3 regions of the Micromonospora sp. CPCC 205546 genome follow, and region 1 is predicted to be linked to each of the others. Evidence: riboswitches for the same ligand, from Rfam matches in the RefSeq annotation. Region 1 holds a riboswitch; each other region holds the start of a gene.
The links. Region 1 has a riboswitch for cobalamin ahead of V6U77_RS04130 (ABC transporter substrate-binding protein). Riboswitches for the same ligand answer to the same signal wherever they lie in the genome.
Positions count from the first base shown of each region.

Region 2: another riboswitch for cobalamin. It lies ahead of cobN (cobaltochelatase subunit CobN); the one in region 1 lies ahead of V6U77_RS04130 (ABC transporter substrate-binding protein).
Region 3: another riboswitch for cobalamin. It lies ahead of bluB (5,6-dimethylbenzimidazole synthase); the one in region 1 lies ahead of V6U77_RS04130 (ABC transporter substrate-binding protein).

Region 1 covers NZ_JBAKHL010000005.1:71,854-77,252, reverse strand. Annotated here, with positions in the region: gene V6U77_RS04145 (ABC transporter permease) at 1-311, shown strand, start outside; gene V6U77_RS04140 (ABC transporter ATP-binding protein) at 308-1,432, shown strand; gene V6U77_RS04135 (ABC transporter ATP-binding protein) at 1,432-2,103, shown strand; cobalamin riboswitch at 2,179-2,359, shown strand; gene V6U77_RS04130 (ABC transporter substrate-binding protein) at 2,389-3,402, shown strand; gene V6U77_RS04125 (FecCD family ABC transporter permease) at 3,408-4,550, shown strand; gene V6U77_RS04120 (ABC transporter ATP-binding protein) at 4,550-5,317, shown strand; gene V6U77_RS04115 (hypothetical protein) at 5,314-5,399, shown strand, end outside.
Region 2 covers NZ_JBAKHL010000006.1:18,909-24,307, reverse strand. Annotated here, with positions in the region: gene V6U77_RS05000 (MFS transporter) at 1-145, shown strand, start outside; gene V6U77_RS04995 (MFS transporter) at 458-1,711, shown strand; cobalamin riboswitch at 2,330-2,459, shown strand; gene cobN (cobaltochelatase subunit CobN) at 2,881-5,399, shown strand, end outside.
Region 3 covers NZ_JBAKHL010000004.1:266,029-271,427, reverse strand. Annotated here, with positions in the region: gene V6U77_RS03315 (TadE/TadG family type IV pilus assembly protein) at 1-110, shown strand, start outside; gene V6U77_RS03310 (pilus assembly protein TadG-related protein) at 107-538, shown strand; partial or broken gene V6U77_RS03305 (LysM peptidoglycan-binding domain-containing protein) at 554-1,558, shown strand; gene V6U77_RS03300 (Rieske 2Fe-2S domain-containing protein) at 2,007-2,858, opposite strand; gene bluB (5,6-dimethylbenzimidazole synthase) at 2,965-3,588, opposite strand; cobalamin riboswitch at 3,639-3,813, opposite strand; gene V6U77_RS03290 (EamA family transporter) at 3,936-4,853, shown strand; gene V6U77_RS03285 (crotonase/enoyl-CoA hydratase family protein) at 4,896-5,399, shown strand, end outside.

The DNA.
Region 1 (5,399 bases):
GCACCCGCGTGATCACCCGGCACCTGCTCCCGCACGTGCTGCCCCGGCTGGCGCTGGCCACCACGCTGATGGTGCCGCACGCCGTCTGGCACGAGACCGCGCTGTCCTTCCTCGGCCTGGGACTGCCCCCGCACCTGGCCTCGATCGGCAACATGATCAACGACGGGCAACGGTCCCTGCTCACCGGCGCCTGGTGGGCCAGCATCGTGCCCGGCCTGCTCCTCGTCGTCGTCACGCTGGCCCTGGCCGCACTCACCGGCCGCTGGCGCGACCGCCTCGACCCGCGCGTACGAGCGGAGCTGAACCTGTGACCACCACCCGCGAGCCTGCGCCCGTCCCGGCCGGCACCACCAGCGTCGCCCCGGCCGGCACCGCCGCCGCGCCGGACACCACCAGCGCGCCGTACACCGCCACCGCGCCGGACACCGCCACCGCGGCCGGCTCCGGTGGCCCGGCCGGCACCGGCGACGGCCGGCCCGGCCTGCTGGAGGTCGACGGGCTCACCGTCCGCTTCCAGCTCCGCGACGCCGTGGTGCAGGCCGTCACCGACCTGCACCTGACCGTCCACCCGGGGGAACTCCTCGCGGTCGTCGGGGAGTCCGGCTGCGGCAAGTCGGTGCTCGCGCACGCCCTGCTCGGCCTGCTCCCCGGCAACGCCACCGTCACGGGCCAGGCGCGGCTGCGCCCGCCCACCGGGGAGAAGCACGACCTGGTCGGCTCCTCCGAGCGCCACCTCGCCCGCGCCGTACGCGGTCGCGTGGTCGGGCTGGTGCCGCAGAGCCCCGCCACCGCGCTGAACCCCGTGCGTACGGGCCGCCGGCTGCTGGAGGAGACCCTGCGCGCCCACGGGCGCACCCGGCGCGAGGCGCCCGCAGCCGCCGAGCGGGTGGCCGCCGACGTCGGCCTCGACCCCGCCGACCTCGACCGCCATCCCCACGAACTCTCCGGCGGCATGGCGCAGCGCCTGGCCACCGCCCTCGCCCTCGCCCCCGATCCGCCGCTGCTGCTCGCCGACGAACCCACCACCGGCCTCGACCGGCCGCTGGTCGACCACACCCTCGACCTGCTGCGCCGTCGCTGTGACGCCGGCGGCGCGGTCCTGCTCATCACCCACGACCTGGCCGCCGCCCGCCGGATCGCCGACACGGTCGCCGTCATGTACGCCAGCCGGATCGTGGAACGGCGGCCGACGGGCGAGTTGTTCGCGGCGCCCGCCCACCCGTACACCGCCGGCCTGCTCGACGCCCTGCCCGAGCGGGCCTTCCGGCCTGTCCCCGGCCACCCGCCGATGCTCACCGACCTGCCTCCCGGCTGCGCCTTCGCCCCGCGCTGCGACCGCGCCACCGACGTCTGCCGCACCCCGCCCGCGCCCTTTGCGGGCGCCCCGGCCCGGGTCGCCTGCCACCACCCGCTGACCCTCGGAGCGCCGTGATGACCAGCACCGCGCTCGCGGCCCACGAGGTCGCGGTCTCCTTCGGCGGCCGGCGCGTCCTCGACGGCGTCGACCTGTGCGTCGCCCCCGGCGAGACGGTGGGCCTGCGCGGGCCCTCGGGCAGCGGCAAGTCCACCCTCGCCCGGGTGCTGGCCCTGCTGCACGCCCCCGAGGCCGGGCACGTCACCCTCGACGGCCACCGGGTGGCGGGCGCCCGGCACCGGCTGCCCGCCGCCGTCCGCACCCGCGTCGCGATCCTGTTCCAGAGCCCCCGCGCCGCCACCGACCCCCGGCTGGGCCTCGCCGACATCATCGCCGAACCGCTGCGCGCCACCGGCACGCCCGAGGCGCAGGCGCGGGCCCGGGCGGCGGAGCTGGCCGACCTCGTCGGCCTCACGCCCGACCTGCTGGCCCGCCGCCCCCACGCCGTCAGCGACGGGCAGCTGCAACGTGCCTGCCTCGCCCGCGCCCTCGTGCACCGGCCGGACTACCTGCTCTGCGACGAGGCCACCGCCATGCTCGACGCCTCCACCCAGGCGCACCTTGCGGCCGTCGTCACCGACTACCAGCGGCAGCACGCCGCCGGGGTCCTGCTCATCACCCACGACCCGGCGCTGATGGCCCGCTGGGCCACCCGGGTGGTCGACCTGCCGTCTGCGCCCCGGTCCTGACCGCGCCGGCGACCGCCCGGGGGCGCGACCGTCCCTCATGGTGTTCGTCACCGTGACTTCCGGGCGGGCCGGCCGCTAGGGTGACCCTGCCGTGGTGCTCGGGAAGCCGGTGCAAGACCGGTGCGGCCCTCGCCACTGTGATCGGGAAGTTCGCGGCCCTCGTCGTACGAGGTCACTGGGCGCCATGCGCCTGGGAAGGCCGGCCACGGACGCACCTCCCGTCAGCCAGGAGACCGGCCACGGCACAGCGATGACCCGTCCACGAGGTGTTGGAAGGCGGTCCCGATGCGCGTGCGCGCTGTGCGGTCCACCCTGTCCCGGCGCGTTGCCGCGCCCCTGTCCGTTCTCGTCGTCCTGCTCGGCGGCTGCGCCACGGACGATCCGGCCACGACGGCGTCGCCGTCGGCTGCCCCCGTCACGCTGACCAACTGCGGTACGCCGGTCAGCGTCGCCGCCCCGCCCGAGCGCGCGGTGACGCTGAACCAGCCCGCCACGGAGATCATGCTGGCCCTCGGCCTCGGCGACCGCATGGCCGGCACGGCGTACCTGGACGACGCGATCCTGCCCGAGCACGCGGCCGCGTACGCCGCCGTGCCGGTGCTGTCGGACAAGTACCCGGCGAAGGAGAAGCTGCTGGAGGCGGCGCCGGACTTCGTCTACGCCTCGTTCCACAGCGCCTTCGGCGACGAGGGGGTCGGCGACCGTGCCGCGCTGGCGGCACTCGGCGTCGACACGTACCTCTCGCCGGCGGGGTGCCCCAAGCAGCACCGGCCGGCGAAGCTGACCGTCGAGGACGTGTTCGCCGAGATCCGGGACGTGGCGGCCGTCTTCGGGGTGCCGGAGCGGGCCGAGAAGCTCATCGCCGACCAGCGGGCCCGCGTCGCCACGGCCGTCGCCCGCGTCGGCGCCGCGCGGGACGTGTCGGTGCTCTGGTGGGACGCCGGCAGCGACGCCCCCAGCGTGGGGGCCTGCTGCGGCAGCCCCGGAATGATCATGTCGGCGGTCGGGGTACGCAACGCGTTCGGCGACCTCTCCGGCGGCTGGGCCGACACCAGTTGGGAGTCGGTCGTGGACCGCGATCCCGGCGCGATCGTGCTGGTCGACGCGGGCTGGGACCCGGCCGCCGCGAAGCGGGCCTTCCTGGCCCGGCATCCCAGCCTGAAGGACCTGCCCGCCGTGGCCGGGCAACGCTTCGTCGTCATCCCGTTCTCGTCCACCTCCGCCGGGGTACGCGTCGTGCTCGGCGTCGAGGCGCTGGCCGCGGGCGTGGCGCAGCTCCCCGCCGGGGCGGACCGCTGACCGCCGTGGTCCGCCGCACCGCCGCCGACCCGACCCGGCCCGCCGCCGCCGACCGGACCGGTGGCCCCGCCGCCGCCCCGGCCCGGCCAGGCGGCCCCGGAGCCGTGCGTCACGCCGGGTTCCGCGCGGCGCACCCGGTCGGCCTGGCGGCGCTGCTGGTGGCCCTGCTGGCGGGTCTGGTCGTGTCGATCGGCGTGGCCGTCACCGTCGGGCCGGCCGACATCCCCGTGTGGGCGGTCTGGTCGGTCGTGGCCGACCGCCTGGGACTCCCGCACGCGGAGGTGCCGCTGCTGCGCGAGCACATCGTCTGGCGGCTGCGCCTGCCCCGGGTGCTGGGGGCCGCCGCCGTGGGGGGCGGGCTGGCGGCCGTCGGCGCGGTGATGCAGACCGTCACCCGCAACCCGCTCGCCGACCCGTACCTGCTGGGGGTCTCCTCCGGGGCGTCGCTCGGCGCGGTCGCGGTCCTCGTCCTGGGCTTCGGCGGTGGGGTCGCCGCGCTCACCGGGGGCGCCTTCGCCGGGGCGCTGGCCGCGTTCGCGGTCGTGGCCGTGGTGGCCGGCCGGCGGGCCGCGCTGGCGCCCACCAGGGTGGTGCTGGCCGGGGTGGCCGTCGCGCAGCTCTGCGGGGCGGCGACCTCGTTCGTCATCATCTGGGTCGCCGATCCGCACGCCACCCAGAGCATCACCTTCTGGCTCTCCGGCTCGTTGGCCCGCGTCGACTGGACCGCCCTGGCGTGGGCCGTGCCGGTCCTGGCCGCCGTGCTCGCCCTGGTGGCGGCGTACGCCCGCACGCTCAACGCGTTCGCCTTCGGCGAGGACGCCGCAGCGAGCCTCGGCGTCGCCGTCACCCGGGTCCGGTGGCTGCTGCTGGTCGCCACCGCGCTGCTCACGGCGACGCTGGTCGCCGTCAGTGGCGCGGTGGGCTTCGTGGGGCTGATCCTGCCGCACGCCGCCCGGTTCCTCACCGGGGCGGACCACCGGCGACTGCTGCCCGTCGCCGTCCTCGCCGGGGCGATCTTCCTGGTCTGGGTGGACACCGCCGCGCGGACCCTGTTCGCGCCCCGGGAACTGCCGGTGGGCGTGCTGACGGCGCTGCTCGGGGTGCCCGCCTTCGTGGTGCTGCTGCACCGCCGGAAGGTGCGTGACTGATGCTCACCGTCACCGGCGTGTCCTGGTCCGTCGCGGCCCGGCGGATCCTCGACGACGTCACCTGCGCGGTGCCGGCGGGCAGCCTCGTCGGGCTGCTCGGTCCCAACGGCTGCGGCAAGACCACCCTGCTGCGGATCGTCGCGCGGCTCGCCGCACCGGACGCCGGGCTGGTCACCGTCGACGGCGACGACGTCGCCAGCCTGCCCCGCGTCACGCTGGCCCGCCGGGCCGCCCTGCTCGCCCAGCACGCCGACACCGACCTGGACCTCAGCGTCGGCGAGGTGGTGCTGCTCGGCCGTACGCCCCACCGCGGCTCGCGCTGGTCCGACAGCGCCGCCGACCGGGTCGCCGCGGCGGACGCGCTGGCCCGGGTGGACCTGGACGGGTACGCCGAGCGCCGCTGGCACACCCTCTCCGGCGGCGAGCGGCAGCGGGTGCAGCTGGCCCGTGCCCTGGCCCAGCAGCCGCTGCTGCTGTTGCTCGACGAGCCCACGAACCACCTCGACATCGGCCACCAGCTGCACCTGCTGCACCTGGTCCGCCGCTCGGGGGTCACCACCCTGGCCGCGCTGCACGACCTCAACCTCGCCGCCATGTTCTGCGACGCGGTGGTCGTCCTGGCCGCCGGGCGGGTCGTCGCCGCCGGTACGCCCGCCGAGGTCCTCACCGCCGGCCTGCTCGCCGACGTCTACGGGGTGCGCGCCGACGTCGTGGCGCACCCGGGCACCGGGCGGCCCACCATCACCTACCACCCGCCCGCGCCGTGACCGACGCACCGGGCTGCCTCGTCACCGTGTGCCGCGACTGCTGCTGCGGCAGCACCCACAAGCACCCCTCCGTCGACCACGA
Region 2 (5,399 bases), on a different contig from region 1:
CGGCTACACCGCCTTCCTCGCCGGTCCGCCGCTGCTCGGTCTGCTCGGCGACCGGGTCGGTACGCTGCACGCCCTGCTCGTGGTGCCGCTGCTGCTCCTGCCCACCCTCGCCCTGGTGCCGGCCACCCGTCCGCCGGCCCGCTGAGCGCCAGCCGCCCGTCGACGCGCTGGGCGCCACCCCCGTCCGTCCGCCGGTCCGCTGGGCGCCGCCGCCCGGTCGGCGGTCCGCCGGGGCCTGGAACCGGGCCCACCCGGAGCGCCACGCCCGCTGACCGGCCGGGCACACGCCCGCTGACCTGCCGGGGCGTCATGCCCGCTGACCGGGCAAAGCGTCATGCCCGCTGACCTGCCGGGGCGTCACGCCCCCTCGACCGGTACCGCCCGAGAGCACTCCGGCCCGCGGCCCGCCGGGCGTCACGGGGCCGCTCCGTCGGACCCGGCGCGGTAAGGTGCCCCGATGGCTGATCGGTCCCGGTCGCTGGGCCGTCCCTTCTGGACCTTCTGGACCGCCGCGGCGCTGGCCAACCTGGGCGACGGCATCCGGGTGGCCGCCTTTCCACTGCTCGCCGCCGCGCTGAGCGACAACCCGGTGGCGGTGGCCGCGGTGGCCGCGGCGCAGTTCCTGCCGTGGCTGGTCACCGGCCTGCTGGCCGGCGCGCTGGCCGACCGTCGGGCGGCCCGTGCGCTGATCGCCGCCGCCGACGCCGGCCGCGTCGTGGTGCTGGCGGTGGTGGCCGTGGCCGTGGTGACAGGCGTGGCCTCGGTGGCGCTCGTGGTCGCCGCCGCCTTCCTGCTCGGTGTCGGCGAGACCCTGCGCGACACCGCCGCCCAGACCGCGATCCCCCGACTGGTGGACGACGCGCAGCTGGAGCGAGCCAACGGCCGGCTGGTGGCGGGTGAGATCGTGGGCAACGAGTTCGTCGGTCCGCCGGTCGGGGCGATGCTGTTCGTCGTCGGCGCGGCGCTGCCCTTCGCCGTCAACGGCGCCTCGCTCGCGCTGGCCGTCATGCTCGTGCTGTCCCTGCCGCTGAGTCTGGCCCGCCCTGGCCCGGGCCCGGGACGGTCGGGCGCCGACAGGGACGGGAGGAGCGCCGCCGTCGACCCGGCCAGGCGCGGGGCGCTCGCCGGGCTGCGGTGGCTGGCCCGGCAGCCCGTGCTCCGTACGCTGGTGGTCGTCGGCGCGGCGGTCGCCGCCGCGGACAGCGCCTGGTTCGCGATCTTCGTGCTGTACGCGCGGCAGAGCCTCGGTCTCGGCGCGCTCGGCTTCGGCCTGCTGCTGGCGACCGGCGCGGCCGGCGGGCTCGCCGGCTCCCTCGTCGCCGACCGGCTGATCGGCCGGCTCCGGCACCGTGCCGTGCTGACCTGGTCGATGGCGGTCACGGCCGGGACGCCGGCCCTCCTGGCCGTCGCGCCGCACCGGATCGCCGCGGTGGCGGTCGTCGTCACCACCAGCGCGTCGTTCGCGGTCCTCAACGTGGCCGCGCTGTCGGTCCGGCAACGCCTCGTGCCCGGCGACCTGCTCGGTCGGGTGGTCGCCGCCTCCCGGATGCTCTCCTACGGCTGCGCCGCGCTCGGGGCGCTCGCCGGCGGGGCGCTGGCCGCCGGCCTGGGCATGCGGGCACCCTTCCTGTTCAGCGCGACGGTGGCGGTCGCCGCGACCGCCGCCTGGTACGTCGCGTCCCGCCCCGCCGCGTCGGGTGACCCGGCCTGACAGGGGGAGGACGCCCGCCGTCAGGCGCGCTCGCGGCGCCCGAGTCGGACGAGCCGCGCCACGAGCACGGCGGTGGACCCCAGCGTCGACGGGGTGACCCGGCGGGAGCGGGAGGTGTTGACGTTGATCACCCGGGGGATGTCCAGCGCCGAGATCGAGCGGCACCCGCACCTCAGCCGGGGGCACCGTGAGGACGCACATCGGCCGGTTGCTGACGAAGCTGGCCGCCCCCGACCGGGCGCAACTGGTCACCGCGGGCTACGAATCGGGGCTCGCCGACCGGTGAGCCGACGTCGACCGTGGTCGAGGTCCCCGTCATCACGTCGGGCGGGCGGGGACGGTTCCCGGCCGCCGTAGCCTGCCTGCTGGGGAGCGGAACGGCGCGCGGGCGCCGGGGTGCGCGCACGTGCCGGGACGCCCGGCGCGTGCGCGTTCCGGGGCCACCGTCGCCGTATTCGGCGGCCCGGACATGACATTGGCCGACGACAATGTGAAAGGCGTTCCCGAATGAACGGCCTGATCGTTCCTCGTCGATCGATGCGAGGCGTCGTGGGTCGGGGTGGGGTGGCGTTGACCGGCGGCCCGGGGTGTGGCAGCATTCGCGGCCTGACGGCAGTGAAGGAAGCCGGTGCGATTCCGGCGCGGTCCCGCCACTGTCACCGGGGAGCGATCCCCCCTCGTGAGTCACGACCGTGCGTGCGCGGTTGGAAGGCCGGGGGAGAGCGTCGATCCGGGAGCCAGGATACTTCGGCCGTCGGAGTGACCCCAGGGCGTGGACACCCGAGGAGGACCCGATGACGCACCGCGTCTCCCCCATCGACGATCATCGTCGCATCGTGCCCGGCCGTGACGGCGGCTGCGCGCCCGGCGGCCGCTCCGCAGGCGGCCGCATCCCCGCACCGCCGGTCGGCCGGCCCGCCACGCACCCCACGGCCCGAACCGCGCCCGCCGTCGGTCGCCCGGCACCCGGGCGCTCCCGCACCGTGACCGGCCGGGTCGCTCCCGGGCGCGCCCTCGCCGCCTGCCGCTGACGCCAGCGCCGCGCCGCCCGACCCCGCCGGTGAGCCGGTGAGCCGGCCACCGGCGCGTCGTACCCGCTGAACCGCGCCCATCCCCGCATCGCCCGGTCGTCCCCGCGTCGACCCGGGCGTCACTCTCCGGAGCCGTCCGTGCGCATCCTGCTGCTCTCCACCGCCGACACCGACCTGCTGGCCGCCCGCGCCAGCGACGCCGACTACCGGCTGGCGAACCCCGCCCGCGTCGCCGCTGACGCCGTGCCGGGCCTGCTCGACGGCGTCGACCTCGCCGTCGTACGCCTGCTCGGCGGCCGGCAGGCGTGGCCGGACGGGCTGGCCGCGGTGCTGGCCTCCGGCGTGCCGACGGTCGTGCTCGGCGGCGAGAACGTGCCGGACGCGGAGCTGATGGCGGCCTCCACCGTGGCCTCCGGGGTGGCGACCCAGGCCCTGACCTACCTGGTCGAGGGCGGGCCGGAGAACCTCGCCCAGCTCGCCCGGTTCCTCTCCGACACGGTGCTGCTCACCGGTGAGGGATTCGACGCGCCCACGCGCACCCCGACGTACGGCATCCACGGGGAGCGAACCGCGCGGCCGGACCGGCCGACCGTCGGCATCGTCTTCTACCGGGCGCACGCCCTGGCCGGGAACACCGGGTTCGTCGACGTCCTCGCCGACGCGGTCGACGCGGCCGGCGGCGACCCGCTGCCCATCTACTGCGGCTCGCTGCGCGGCCTGACCGCCGGCGCGGGGCCGCTCGGGCTCTTCGCCCGCTGCGACGCCCTGCTGGTCACCGTGCTCGCCGCCGGCGGCACGGTCGCCGCCGACGCCTCCGGCGGAGGCGACGAGGACGCCTGGGACGTGGGCGCGCTCGCCGCCCTGGACGTGCCGGTGATCCAGGCGCTCTGCCTGACCAGCACCCGGGAGCAGTGGGCCGGCAGCGACGCCGGGCTCTCCCCGCTGGACGCCGCGATGCAGGTGGCGATCCCCGAGTTCGACGGCCGGATCGTCACCGTGCCGTTCTCGTTCAAGAAGATCGACGCCGACGGGCTCTCCACCTACGCGGCCGACCCGGAGCGGGCCGCCCGGGTGGCCGGCATCGCCGTGCGGCACGCCCGGCTGCGGCACGTGCCGCAGGCCGACAAGCGGCTCGCCGTGGTGCTCAGCTCCTACCCGACGAAGCACTCCCGGGTCGGCAACGCCGTCGGCCTGGACACCCCCGCCTCGGCGGTGCGGCTGCTCGCCGCCCTCGCGAAGGCCGGCTACGACCTCGGCGACGCCCCGGCACCCGACGACGGCGACGCGCTCATCCACGCCCTCATCGCCGCCGGCGGCCACGACGTCGAGTGGCTCACCCAGGAACAGCTCGGCGCCGCCGAGGCGCGGGTGCCGGGCGAGACGTACCGGCGCTGGTTCGCGCAGGTGCCGGCGGAGCTGCGGGAACGGATGCTCGCCCACTGGGGCGAGCCGCCCGGCGGGCTCTACACCGACGGCGGCGACATCGTGCTCGCCGGGCTGCGCTTCGGCAACGTGGTGCTGCTGATCCAGCCGCCACGCGGCTTCGGGGAGAACCCGATCGCGATCTACCACGACCCGGACCTGCCGCCCAGCCATCACTACCTGGCCGCGTACCGCTGGCTGGCCGCGCCCGTGGACGACGGCGGGTTCGGCGCGGACGCCGTGGTGCACCTGGGCAAGCACGGCACCCTGGAGTGGCTGCCCGGCAAGGGCCTCGGGCTGGCCGCCGGCTGCGCCCCCGACGCCGTCCTCGGCGACCTGCCGCTGGTCTACCCGTTCATCGTCAACGACCCCGGGGAGGGCACGCAGGCCAAGCGGCGCGCGCACGCCGTGGTCGTCGACCACCTGGTGCCGCCGATGGCCCGCGCCGAGACGTACGGCGAGCTGGCGAAGCTGGAGCAGCTGCTCGACGAGTACGCCACCGTGCAGGCCCTCGACCCGGCCAAGGTGCCGACCCTGCGGGCCCAGATCTGGGAGCTGGTACGCGCCGCCGAGCTGCACCACGACCTGCACGCCGAGCGGATGCCCGACGCCGACGACTTCGACGACTTCGTGCTGCACCTCGACGGCTACCTGTGCGAGGTCAAGGACGTGCAGATCCGCGACGGCCTGCACGTGCTCGCCGCCGCGCCCACCGGCGAGGCCCGGGTCAACCTCGTGCTCGCCGTGCTGCGCGCCCCGCAGGTCTGGGGCGGCGCCCGCGCGCTGCCCGGCCTGCGGCAGGCGCTGGCCGGCGCGTACGGGCTGGACGAGCAGGCGCTGCTCGCCGAGCCGGGCCGGCGGCTCACCGTGCCCGAGGCGCTGACCGAGACCGTGGACGGGCCGGGCGTGACCGCCGCCGACGCGGTCGACCTGATCGAGGCCCTGGCCCGTCGGCTGGTCGTCGGCATGGAGACCCTCGGCTGGGACGCCGACGCGGTCGACGCGGTGGTCGAGGAGGTGGCCGGGCGGGCCGTGCCGGATGCCGCCGCGGTGCTCCGCTTCGCCGCCACCGAGCTGGTGCCCCGGCTGGACCGTACGACCGACGAGATCGACCGGGTGGTGGGCGCGCTCGACGGGCGGTTCGTGCCGCCCGGCCCGTCCGGCTCGCCCACCCGGGGGCTGGTCAACGTGCTCCCCACCGGCCGCAACTTCTACTCCGTCGACCCGAAGGCCGT
Region 3 (5,399 bases), on a different contig from region 1:
CCGTCTCCTACGGGGACCTGCACCTTTCCGTCCTGCCGTCGATGCCGGCCGGCGACCGCGTGTCGGCGAGCTTCACGTCGCCGCTGGACCGCTACCGGAGCCGGGGATGACCGCCCTCGCCGGCCGGCACGACCACGGCCGGGTGAGCATCTTCCTGGCGGTGGCGATGGTCGGCATCCTCGCCGTCATCGGCATGGCCGTCGACGGTGCGGGTCAGCTGCGCACCCTGCAGCGGGCCGACAACCTCGCCGCCGAGGCCGCCCGCACCGGCGGCCAGGCCATCGACCGGGCCACCGCCATCGCCGGCGGGCCGCCCCGGATCAACCGTCCCCAGGCCCGCCGGGCCGTCGCCGACTACCTGGCCGCCGCCGGCGCCGCCAGCCACACCGTCAGCTTCCCGGTCGTCAACGGGGAGACCCGGGTCCGGGTACGCGTCACCGTCACGCACCGCAGATCGCTGCTCGGCCTGTTCGGCTTCGACGGGACCGTCACCGTCTCCGGCGAGGCGACCGCGCGGCCGCTCACCGGGGCACCGTAGGAAGGGAAGGCAGCCATGGCCGCATCGGGTCGTTCCGCCGTACGGCGGACCGGACGCATCCTGACCGGGTCCGGCGCGCTCGTCGTGCTCTGCGCGGTGCTGGTCGGCGCGCCGGTGGCGCTGCTCGCCCTCGCCGGCAACCCGTTGCCCGACCACCTGCCCACCGTCGCGGAGATTGGCTCGACGCTGACCAGCCGCGACGACGGGCGGCTCTTCCTGCGGGCGCTGGCGCTGGCCGGCTGGTTCGGCTGGGCCACCTTCGCCTTCTCGGTGCTGGTCGAGCTCTGCGCGCAGGCGCTGCGCCGGCCCGCGCCCCGGCTGCCGGGGATCAGTCGCCAGCAGCGGGCCGCCGCCGCGCTGATCGGTTCGGTCGCGCTGATCCTCGCGGCCAGCCCGGCGGCGAGCGCGGCGACGGCGATGACCGGCCCGTACGCCCTGCCGGCCGCAGCGACCACGGCCACGCAGCCGGCTGTCGCGGAGGCCGCCTGGCCGGGCCCGACCGACCCGGGCGACGGCGTGGCCGTCTACCGGGTGGTCCGGGGCGACCACCTGGGCGCCGTCGCCCAGCGCTACCTGGACGGGTTCGCCGACTACCGGGACCTGGCCGAACTGAACCGGCTCGGCGACCCCGACCGGATCCACCCGGGTCAACTGCTGAAGCTTCCCGGGGACGCCGAGGACCGGGGTGCCCGCCGGCACGCCAACGGTCGCCTCGTCGCCCGCCCGACCCCGCCCGCGCCCGCCCGGCCGGCCCCGCAGCCGGTGCCCGGGAAGGTCGCTCCCGAGCGGGCGACGCCGCCACCGGCCGCCGAGGCCCCGGTGCCGCCACCGGCGCAGAAGGGCGCCGGTCAGGCCCCGACGCTGACGGTGGGAGCCGCCCGGGCCGGCGAGCCCGACCGGGTGAACCGGCCCCTCGCGGTCTCCGCGGTCCTGGCGGTGGCGAGCATCGTCGGCGCGCAGATCGGCGCGGTCCTGGGCCTACGCCGCCGACCGGGTTACGTACCGGCCGGGGCGGCACGGGCCACGGCCGCCGCGCGCCGTGGCACCACCGCGCGCCGTGGCACCACGACCGGGCGCGGCGCGGGTCGCCGGGACACCGGCACCACCCCGCGCGGCAGCGCGATCGGAGCCGACCGGAGCGGTACTGACACCGACGACCGGGAACCCGCACACCCGACCGGTCACGGCTCCGCGTCCCCGGGCGGCAACGAGCGCGCGGGCGCGCCCCTCCCCGGCACGGCCCCCGGCACCCACGACGGCGGGCTGGCCGGCCACGACCGGTCACACCCGCACCCGACCCGCGACACCCCGATCGGCCGTCACCGCCGCCTCTGACCACACCCCCGCTCGGGTGATCAAGAGGTTCGGGCACGGCAGGAGATCGAACCCGACCCGAACCTCTTGATCGACAGCGGAAGCCGGGACCGGAGAGCGCCGGGTCGGGGAACGTTGGGTTGGAGCGCGCCCGTCAGGGGAGGCGGGTCTCCAGGACGCCGTCGACGACGCGGGTCGGCAGGACCTGCTGGTCGTTGCCGGACGGGCCGTGCACGACCTCGCCCCCGTTGAGGCGGAACGCGCTGCCGTGCCACGGGCACACCACGCACGCGTGCCCGTCGATCTCCTGCACCTCGCCCTCGCCCAGCGGGCCGCTCTGGTGCGGACAGCGCTCCAGCATGACGGTGACCTCGTCGCCGTGCCGGTAGAGGATCACCGAGACGTCGTCGACCTCCCGCGTGATCAGCTGCCGCTCCGGCAGGGCGGACATGTCGGCGATGGAGTGCCAGCCGTCGCTCATCCGGTGCAGCTCGGAGATGCTCTGGTTGACCTGCGCGCCCTGCTTGTACGCCAGGTGCCCGCCGATGTAGGCCCCCATGCTCGCGGCGCCCAGCCCGAGGAAGCCGAGCGTCCGGCCGAGGTTGTGCCGGCCGGCCATCCGGGCGGCCACCGAGCCGGCGTAGAACGCCAGGCCGACGCTGTTGGACGCGGCGTGCACCAGGCCGACGCGGCGCTGGTCACGGGCCAGGGCCGCCCAGTCGTTGAGGCCGGCGACCGCGGCCGGGAGGGCGCTGACGGTGCCCACCGCGCACAGGGTGGTGGCGGCCCGGCGCTGCCCCGGCATGAGGTCCAGCACCGCCGTGCTGATCCACGCGCCGACCGGCACCTGCACCATCGCCGGATGCAGCGGATGGCCCAGCCAGACGCCGTGCAGCAGGTCGCGGACCCGCTGCGGTCGGAGGGTGGCCTGGACGGCGCGCTGCAACCGGTCGCCGACCCGGTCCAGACCGGATGCCTGCTCGATCTTCGTCAAGAGTGCTCGCACCCGTACCGACTTCCCGGCAGGAGCCGTCGCAAACCGGGCGGCGGTGACGGATCCGCAGCGGTACGTGATCAGGGCCCCGCCGGCCCGTAACGGGACGCCCCGCCGGTCAGCGTGCCGACCAGCGGTCGTGGTGGATCGCGTCGGCCAGTGGGCGTTTCTGCCGCCAGCCGTGCCGGGCCAGGTCCGGTACGGACTCGAAGTGGGTGACCGGCCCGAGGCAGAGCCACGCCACCGGTCGGATCCCGTCGGGGATGCCGAGCAGCTCGGCGAGCCACGGCTCCCGGTAGAACGACACCCAGCCCACCCCGAGCCCCTCGGCGGTCGCGGCGAGCCAGAGGTTCTCGATGGCGAGGCAGGTCGAGTAGAGCCCGGTGTCGGCGATGGCGTGCCGGCCGAGTACGGCGGGGCCGCCCCGGGCCTGGTCGTGGGTGACCACCACCGACAGGGTCGACTCCAGGACCCCGTCGATCTTGATGCGGGCGAACCGCTCGGCCGCCTCCCCGTCGAGCGTCGCCGCGAAGGCGTCCCGCTCGGTGTGGACGTGCTCGTGGAACCGGCGACGCAGCTCCGGGTCGCGCACCACGACGAAGTCCCAGGGCTGCGAGTAGCCGACGCTCGGCGCGGCGTGCGCCGCCGACAGCACCCGGTGCAGCGTCTCCTCCGGCACCGGCGCGCCGGTGAACTGGGCGCGTACGTCCCGGCGGCGGTGGATGACGTCGTACAGATCCAAGGCAGGCTCCCGCTGCGCTCGGCCCACGCCACACCGGACGCGGGCACCGGACGCGAGGCCGGTCTTCGGACTCCCGGATCGACGCCTGGCCGTCCGCCTTCCCGGCCCGGGCGGGCCAGTGGCTGCGCGTACGCGTGGACGGTGGCTCCCCGGTCACCGCGGCGGGCCCGTGCCGGATTCGCACCGGCTTCCCGATTCTCCCCGCTCGCGCGGGGCACCTCACATGATCGTGCCGTCGGGGATGCTAGCGCCGCCCGGCCCGCCCCGGCCCGGCGGGCCGCGCGGCGCGCCCACAGGCAGTGGAAATCCGGTCGCGGGCCGCGCGTTCCGGGACCACTGTGGTCCGGGTGTACGCACTCTCCTCCCGCCCGCTGCCGGCCGGTCGACCGGCGACCCGACTGACCCTCGCGCTGGGGCAGCCCCGGGCCGTGCCGCCCCCGCTGCTGATGCTGCTCGGCATGCTCTCCACCCAGGTCGGGGCGGCCGTCGCCAAGCAGCTCTTCGGCAGCACCAGCGCGGGCGGCACCACCACCCTGCGGCTCGGCTTCGCCGCGCTCGTCCTGCTGGTCCTGGTCCGGCCGGGGCTGCGCCTGGGCTGGCGTACCGCCGGTCTGGTCGGGGCGTTCGGGCTGGCCCTGGCGGTGATGAACCTCGCCTTCTACGCGGCCCTGGAACGGGTGCCGCTCGGCGTCGCGGTCACCATCGGCTTCGCCGGGCCGCTGCTGGTGTCGCTCGCCGGCAGCCGCCGGCCCGCCGACGTGGCGTGGGCGGGGCTGGCCGGCGGCGGGGTGCTGCTGATCAGCGGGCTCGGCGGGACGGGGGTGGACCGGCTGGGGCTGCTGTGCTGCGTGGCCGTCGCGGTCGGCTGGGCCGGCTACGTCCTGCTCGGCAAGGCGGTCAGCGCCCGGGTGCCGGGCAGCCGGGGCCTCGCGCTGGGGATGGCCGTCGCCGCGCTGGCCGTGCTGCCGTTCGGGGTCTCCGGCAGCGGTACGGCCCTGCTCGACCCGTGGACCCTCGCGCTGGGCGCGGCGGTGGCGCTGCTGTCGTCGGTGCTGCCGTACTCGGCGGAGATGGCGGCGCTGCGGCGGATGCCGGCCCGGGTCTTCGCGATCCTGCTCAGCCTGGAGCCGGCGATCGGCGCGCTGGTCGGGCTGGTCCTGCTGGGCGAGCTGCTGGCCTGGACGCAGGCGGCCGGGGTGGCCTGTGTGGTCGGCGCCGCGCTGGGCGCCACCCTGGTCCGCCCGGCCCGACCCGCCGCGCGCTGACGCCCCTGGCGCCGCCGGCACCGCCGGGGGCATGCTGTCGGGATGGGGGTACGCGTCGAACGCGCCGCGGCGGTGACCACGGTGATCCTGGACCGCCCGGCGGCCCGCAACGCGGTCGACGGGCCGACGGCCCGGGCGCTGGCCGACGCCTTCCGCGCCTTCGAGGCCGATCCCGACGCCTGCGTGGCCGTGCTCTGGGGGGCCGGCGGCACGTTCTGCGCCGGGGCCGACCTGAAGGCCATCGGCACCCCGAGCGGCAACCGGGTCGAGGCGCAGGGGGACGGCCCGATGGGTCCGACCCGGATGACGCTGGGCAAGCCGGTGATCGCCGCGATCTCCGGTCACGCGGTGGCCGGCGGGTTGGAGCTGGCGCTCTGGTGCGACCTGCGGGTCGCCGAGTCCGACGCGGTGCTCGGGGTGTTCTGCCGCCGCTGGGGGGTGCCGCTGATCGACGGGGGCACGGTCCGGCTGCCCCGGCTGATCGGCGAGAGCCGGGCGATGGACCTGATCCTCACCGGCCGGCCGGTGCCGGCCGAGGAGGCGTAC